Regions from separate parts of the Microbulbifer thermotolerans genome, predicted to be linked through region 1. Evidence: predicted binding sites of a transcription regulator. Region 1 holds the regulator's gene; each other region holds the start of a gene.
The links. The regulator PhoB, encoded in region 1, activates phosphate uptake and scavenging genes when phosphate is short. The targets are predictions, from matches to a motif close to TGTCATAAANNTGTAACA.
Positions count from the first base shown of each region.

Region 2: the regulator PhoB is predicted to act here: its motif matches at 634-651, upstream of A3224_RS04730 (PstS family phosphate ABC transporter substrate-binding protein).
Region 3: the regulator PhoB is predicted to act here: its motif matches at 1,120-1,137, upstream of A3224_RS06840 (OprO/OprP family phosphate-selective porin).

Region 1 covers NZ_CP014864.1:3,842,470-3,844,736, forward strand. The annotation lists gene A3224_RS15955 (chorismate--pyruvate lyase family protein) at 1-24, shown strand, start outside; gene ubiA (4-hydroxybenzoate octaprenyltransferase) at 26-907, shown strand; gene phoB (phosphate regulon transcriptional regulator PhoB) at 1,019-1,723, shown strand; gene phoR (phosphate regulon sensor histidine kinase PhoR) at 1,812-2,267, shown strand, end outside.
Region 2 covers NZ_CP014864.1:1,134,931-1,137,197, reverse strand. The annotation lists gene nagK (N-acetylglucosamine kinase) at 1-288, opposite strand, end outside; gene A3224_RS04730 (PstS family phosphate ABC transporter substrate-binding protein) at 804-2,138, shown strand.
Region 3 covers NZ_CP014864.1:1,622,124-1,624,390, reverse strand. The annotation lists gene A3224_RS06845 (TraB/GumN family protein) at 181-1,080, shown strand; gene A3224_RS06840 (OprO/OprP family phosphate-selective porin) at 1,252-2,267, shown strand, end outside.

The DNA of each region.
Region 1 (2,267 bases):
TCTGCCGAACAAACAGGGGGCTAAAGTGATCAGTCAACAGATATCCAAGCACTGGCCCGCTGCCTTGCCCTACTGGCAGCTGGCGCGTCTCGACAGACCCATCGGCACACTGCTGCTGCTGTGGCCAACCTGGTGGGCCCTGTGGCTGGCCGCCGGTGGCTGGCCCGGCCTGCATTTGTTTGCCGTATTCACTCTCGGTGTTGTGCTGATGCGCGCCGCCGGTTGTGCCGTCAACGACTATGCCGACCGCCATATCGACGGCCACGTGAAACGCACCGCCGGGCGGCCGTTGGCGGAGGGGCGTGTATCCCCGCGCGGCGCTCTGGGACTCTTTGCCGCGCTCAGCCTGACCGCCTTCGCCCTGGTACTCACCACCAACCGACCAACCATATTGTTGTCCCTGGCGGCACTGGCGCTGGCTTTCGGCTACCCCTTCGCAAAACGTTACACACACTTACCGCAAGTGGTGCTGGGCGCCGCCTTCAGCATGGGGATTCCCATGGCCTTTACCGCCGTTCGCGGAGAACTGCCGACCGCAGCCTGGCTGATATTCACAGCCAATGTGCTGTGGACCGTCGCTTACGACACCTTCTACGCCATGGTGGACCGCGACGATGACCTCAAGATCGGAGTCAAATCCACCGCTGTACTCTTCGGTGACCTGGACAGGGTGATGACCGCTGCCCTGCAGTGCCTGTCGCTCTTTGCCCTACTGCTGGTTGGCGGGCGCTTCGAACTGGGCACTGCCTATTACCTCGGGCTGGCGATCGCCGCGATGCTCTCCATCTATCAGCAGTGGCTGGTGCGCGACCGCGAAAGGGAAGCCTGCTTCCGCGCCTTCCTCAACAACAACTGGGTTGGCGGCGCGATATTTGCCGGAATTTTCGTCCATTTCCTTCTGGTTTAGCGTCTAACCACCAACGCGGTTGCGGACCCGTCATATATTTGTAACCAAAATGCCGTTAAATCCTCGGCTATCAATGGAAAAAACAGATTCAAAAGCGGGCGCGACAGGCAGATGCAAAGCAAGAAGATCCTGATAGTCGACGACGAAGCCGCCGTACGCGATATGCTGCGGGTGGCGCTGGAGATGGCGGACTACCGAGTCATCGAAGCGGAGAACGTCCAGGAAGCACACGCGCTGGTCATCGACGAGAAGCCCGACCTAATTCTTCTGGATTGGATGCTGCCGGATGTCTCCGGCGTTGAACTGGCGCGCCGCCTCAAACGCGACGAGCTCACCGCGGCACTGCCGATCATTATGCTCACCGCCAAGGGCGAAGAGGACCATAAGGTCAAAGGCCTTGAAACCGGCGCCGACGACTACATCACCAAACCCTTCTCACCACGGGAACTGGTCGCGCGCCTGAAGGCAGTTCTGCGTCGCGCCGGCCCCACAGAGCCAGAAGAGCCGCTAACCGCCGGTGGTCTGGTGTTAGACCCTATCAGTCACAGAGTCACCATCAACGGCCAAGCGGTGGACATGGGCCCCACCGAGTTCCGCCTGCTGACCTTTTTCCTTTCTCATCAGGAACGCGCTTACACCCGCACTCAATTGCTGGATCACGTCTGGGGCGGCAATGTGTACGTTGAGGAACGCACCGTCGATGTGCACATCCGCCGACTGCGCAAGGCCCTGGCCCTGGACGGTCACGACCGCTACATACAAACGGTGCGCGGCACCGGTTACCGCTTTTCTGTGCAAACCGCGGAAAAAGTGTAAGATTCCGCGCAAACCCGCACCCCCCAACCAGGCGCGGCGCCGGTGGCCAGATTGCCGCACCGCGGCCGCCAGACATAACGGCACTTCTATGCTGGATCGCAGTATTGGCGAGTTTTCACGCTTTATCACCATCGCCCTCGGCTGCACCATCTTCGGCGTTGCCAGCGGACAATGGCTGTTATCCATCACCCTGGGACTGGCGGTCTATCTCAGCTGGGTATTGTGGCAATACCGGCGTTTCTACCGCTGGCTGATCAACGGCCGCCGCGGTCCGGCACCTACCGCGTTTGGCATCTGGGGCGAAATCTCCGACGACTTCTACCGCATACAACGCCGCCACCGGCGCGAGAAGCAAAAGCTGCACGCCATGCTGCGTCGGGTACAGGACAGCACCAGCGCATTGCGAGAGGGGATAGTGGCACTGGAGGATGACGGCAACTTGGCCTGGTGGAATCCGGCTGCGGGTGACCTGTTGGGCCTGCAACCCGGCGACGCAGGCCAGCCGCTGGTGAATTTCGTGCGCGACCCCGGCTTCGTCAACTAT
Region 2 (2,267 bases), 1.2 Mb from region 1:
CCAGGCGGCCATTTCACTGTACAGGCGCGGCATATTTACACCGGCAAGGCCGGCTCCGGCCACAAGCTCCCCCAGCATTTGGGCAGGCAAATCGGCGTCCGCCAGCGCCAGGGCGGCCGAGCGCACTATGGAGTCAATCGTCTGCGCATATCCGTGCAGAGGATTAGCTGGACCGGCGACACCGGTACCGAGCACCTGGTTATTGGCATCCACAATAGAGGCCCGACACTTGCTGCCACCGCCATCTATACCAATAAAAAAAATGTCTCTGTCTCTTATAGCAACCACCTGTACCGGCCTCTAAGACTTTGTATTGTTGTGTGCCTTTGTCGGGCTTCCCAGTGCCTCCGAGGCTGACGCAAACGCCAGCATCACGGGAGCGATATTACACAAATTATGACAGCGTTGTCACATCATTTTTAAAAAAATTTGCACAAGCGTACCTGAGCCTCCCTTCCATGCATGAAACAAGCTCTTCACCGACGCCCGGACCGCCGCATGCCGCCCAGCCTGGTGAAATAAACAAAATCCGCCCCCTCGCAACTGGGGTGGCGCAGAGAGTGCGGCCACTAGCCCAAACCCGCCGCATTCAGAGCCTGATCACAAAAAATTGTGAATAAACCCAGGAACAGTTGCAATAATCACGTCACACATTTCTGCGATAAAGCGCACCCCGGCGGCACCGACCGCCCCATGCAATTACGCCTGTGTCGAGCTCCAGCCAGTCCAGGCATCCCGATAACAATAACGGCAATATTCGTGCCGGAAAGTCCCTCACAAAATGCAGACGAGAGGATAATTTGATGGCGGGGTTACCCACGCGCGTTTTGGCGATCGCCCTTTTGTACTGTCAACTGCTTTCCTCACACACCTGGGCGGAAACCCAAACACTCTTCCGTATGACCGGTTCCAATACTGTCGGCGCCGAATTAGCGCCGCTTTTGGTCAAAGGCTATCTGCGCAGCCTGAATGCCAGCAATATCGAGCAACGCAGTGCCGGCGAGCGACACTGGATTAAAGCAACCATGGAAGGTCGCACAGTGGAAATACCCATCGTCGCCCTCGGTTCCAGCACCGGCTTCAAGGCGCTAAATAGCGACACCGCCGATATCGGCATGTCCTCCCGCAAAATCAAGCGACAGGAAATCCGTATGCTCTCGCGCTTTGGCAATCTCGCTGGCGCGGAAGCGGAGCATGTAATCGGCCTGGATGCGCTGGCAATCGCCGTACATCCAAGCAACCCTGTCAGCCAATTGACCCTGGCTCAGGTGGCGCAGATCTACAGCGGAAAAATCAAGAACTGGGCCGAGCTGGGCGGTGCCGACCTTCCGATCCACCCCCTGCACCGGGATATCGAGTCCGGTACCCGCGCCACTTTTGACGAAGAAATTTTTGGCCACAGCCGCCCGGCGGCCCCCGGCATTTATGAAGTCTCTGGCAACGCCGAGACCCAGCGCATTGTCCTGCGTGAAGCTGGCGCCATTGGCTACCTGCCCTTCGCCGACGCCGAAGGGGTAAAGAAAGTGGCCATCAAGGCAGGCGATCTAGCCGCCACAGTGCCAGACCGCGGCATTATCGCCACCGAAGACTTCCCCCTCACCCGGCGCCTTTACCTCTATAAAAACCCCAGCCAGTTCAAGCCCCATGTGGACAATTTTCTGCACTTTGTCGAATCCGCGGAGGGGCAGAAGCTGGTGGCTGAATCCGGCTACATCAACCTGACACCGGTGCGCCTTAAGATCCCCGCCTATCCCAATGCACCACAGGCATACCGGGAGCTGATGGAACGCGCCGAACGCCTGAGCATCTCCTTCCGCTTCGCCGATGGCAGCGCCGACCTGGACAGCCGTGCACTCGTGGATCTGCATCGGCTGGAGGAGTACATCGACCAAAACGGTAATGCGCTGGATCTAACTCTGGTGGGCTTTTCGGATCAGAAATCCAACGACAAGATCACCGATATTATTTCGCGCTTCCGCGCCCTCAAAGTCCAAGGGGCACTGTTGCGCGACCATCAACTTAAGGGCGTAAAAATTCTGGCTCTGGGAGCCTTCGCCCCCCTCACCGCCGACCGGGAACAGGCGCCGATTAAGAACAGCCGTGTCGAGGTGTGGATAAACACGGAAACGGCCGATTGATATCGGCGCAAAACGCGACCCGGTCGCGCACCACGGCCCAAGCCGGAAACGTCGCGCAATGAACGGGGGGCTCCCCATTCATCTATAGTGAAGATTGGCCCCTTAAGACGATGGGCCGATATTTACAGG
Region 3 (2,267 bases), 1.7 Mb from region 1:
TACATCTAGCCTTGTTAAGTGGCGCCTATTTTGCGGTATTCCGCGGCGCTTGCCGAGCAGCAAAATGCCCCTCTCATCACACTTCTTGGGATCAGCCCCCATTACGGCGCAAAGCACTATCGAATTTGGTGTGGGCAAACCCTAAGATGTTGTATTCAATCACTTGACGAAAGGTCTCCCATGGAAATCTCGAACCCGATCAAGCTGCTCAGGTACGTCTCTCTCACCGCGTTATTGCTCTTCAGCGGATACGCATCTAGCGCGAACGACAAGGGGCTTTTCTGGCTTGCACAGAAAGACGGCCACAGCGTGTATCTACTGGGATCAGTGCACTTAGCCAGCGACGATTTCTACCCTCTGCGCAAAAAAATCCAACAGGCCTACAAAAACAGTGACGTTCTGGTAGTCGAAGCCGATATTCTGGCTGCGGAAAGTGATCCGGCGCTGCAACAGCAAATCATGCAAGAATCCCTCTATCTGGACGAGCGCACCCTGCGCGACGACCTGTCGCCAACGGTATACAGCCAACTGCAGAAATGGCTGCAAAAACATCAGCTGCCGGAACCGATGTTTATCCGTCAACGCCCCGCCATCGCAATGATCACTATGAGCATGATGGAGCTGAAGGCACAGGGGCTAAACCCCGGTCTCGGCATCGATCGCCACTTTCTTCAGCAAGCGAAACAGAGTGGCAAACCCATTGTAGAACTGGAGGGCGTACTGCAGCAGCTACGACTGTTAAATCAACTGGAAAGTCCAGATCTGCTGATGCAGCAGACACTGGAACAACTGGATGAGATCAAGACATTTGCACCGCGCATGGTAAAGGCATGGAAAAATGGCGACGCAGATCACCTCTACCAACTGATCATTGCCGACAGCCTGAACGAACACCCGGAATTCAAGCCACTCTATGAAACACTGTTCTTTCGCCGCAACCGGGACATGGCCAAACGCATCATCCATACAAGCGACTCGTATAAATCGCAGTTCGTAATTATCGGCGCCGGCCACCTGGTGGGAGAACACAGCGTCATAGAATTGTTGCAACGACAAGGCTACAACATTGAACAACTGTAAGGCGTACTCCTGCGCCTCTTGCGACAGAAGGCGTTTACTTGACATCAATATTTAATACAAGCCGCGCCTTGCGCCGTTGCTAAACTCAGGAGGCATTGAGCAGGGAAACATTCGCTGAGCTGGCACACAGGGAGGTGTCCGGTGTATTGCCGCGGCTTTATTTTTTCTTTTATGGGGGCCGCATTATTTCATCCTGCGGTTGCGGATCAGCCGGAGACCAAAAGTTGGTTAAAGATTTCTGCAAACGAAGGAAACTTCTCCGCCGAACTTGGCGGTCGCATCCACTTTGACACCTACCTATTCGACAGCGATATCGAAGATCCCATCAGTACGACGGAATTCCGCCGCGTGCGCCTGGCGGTGACGGGGCATCTGTGGAAATGGAAATACAAACTGGAACGGGATTTCTCCTCCAGCGGCACCAGTGGTCTGCGCGATGTATATATCGCCACGGAGGTACTTGGCGGCAAACTCACCATCGGCAATTTCAAACCCTACCGCTCCATGGAAGAGCTGACCAGCTCCAATGAAATTACAATGATGGAACGCTCCTTCACCAGCGCCAGCGGTATTTATTTCGATCGATCGCGCCAACAGGGTATCGGCTGGCACACCCATTGGGGCTGCTACACCTTCGGCGCAGCCGGATTTAACCTGCGCAATCCCGGTGCCCCTCGCAATGAAGGTCTTGGCGCCGCCGGGCGTATTACCTGGGCACCGATCAACGACCAAATCAGCACAGTGCACCTCGGTATCTCCGCCAGCCACGAAAACGCCAACCGCAATTCAAACCCCATTGAAGCCGATGTCGCATACGCCGGCCGCCGCGGCCCCACTCAGCTGACCGCACTGACACCAGGGGGCAGAGACTTCTTTTTCGATATAGTCAACGATAATGGCGATCAGCTCTTCTTCTTTGGCAACCAAGGCGGCAAGGCCGATATCGCGGGATTGGAGTTCGCGGCTACCTACGGCCCCGTTTATCTGCAATCAGAATACGCCTACGGCAAATTTGACGGCGACTACTATCTGTCAGAGGTTGTGTTCGAGGACTTCTACGGCATACCTCCCACATTCGCCTGCGACCCGGACAACGGCTGCTTTATCGGCGATCAGGATGTGAAGACCTGGTACATCATGGGCAGCTGGATGATTACCGGGGAGCACAAGCCCTACGACAGCGCGAA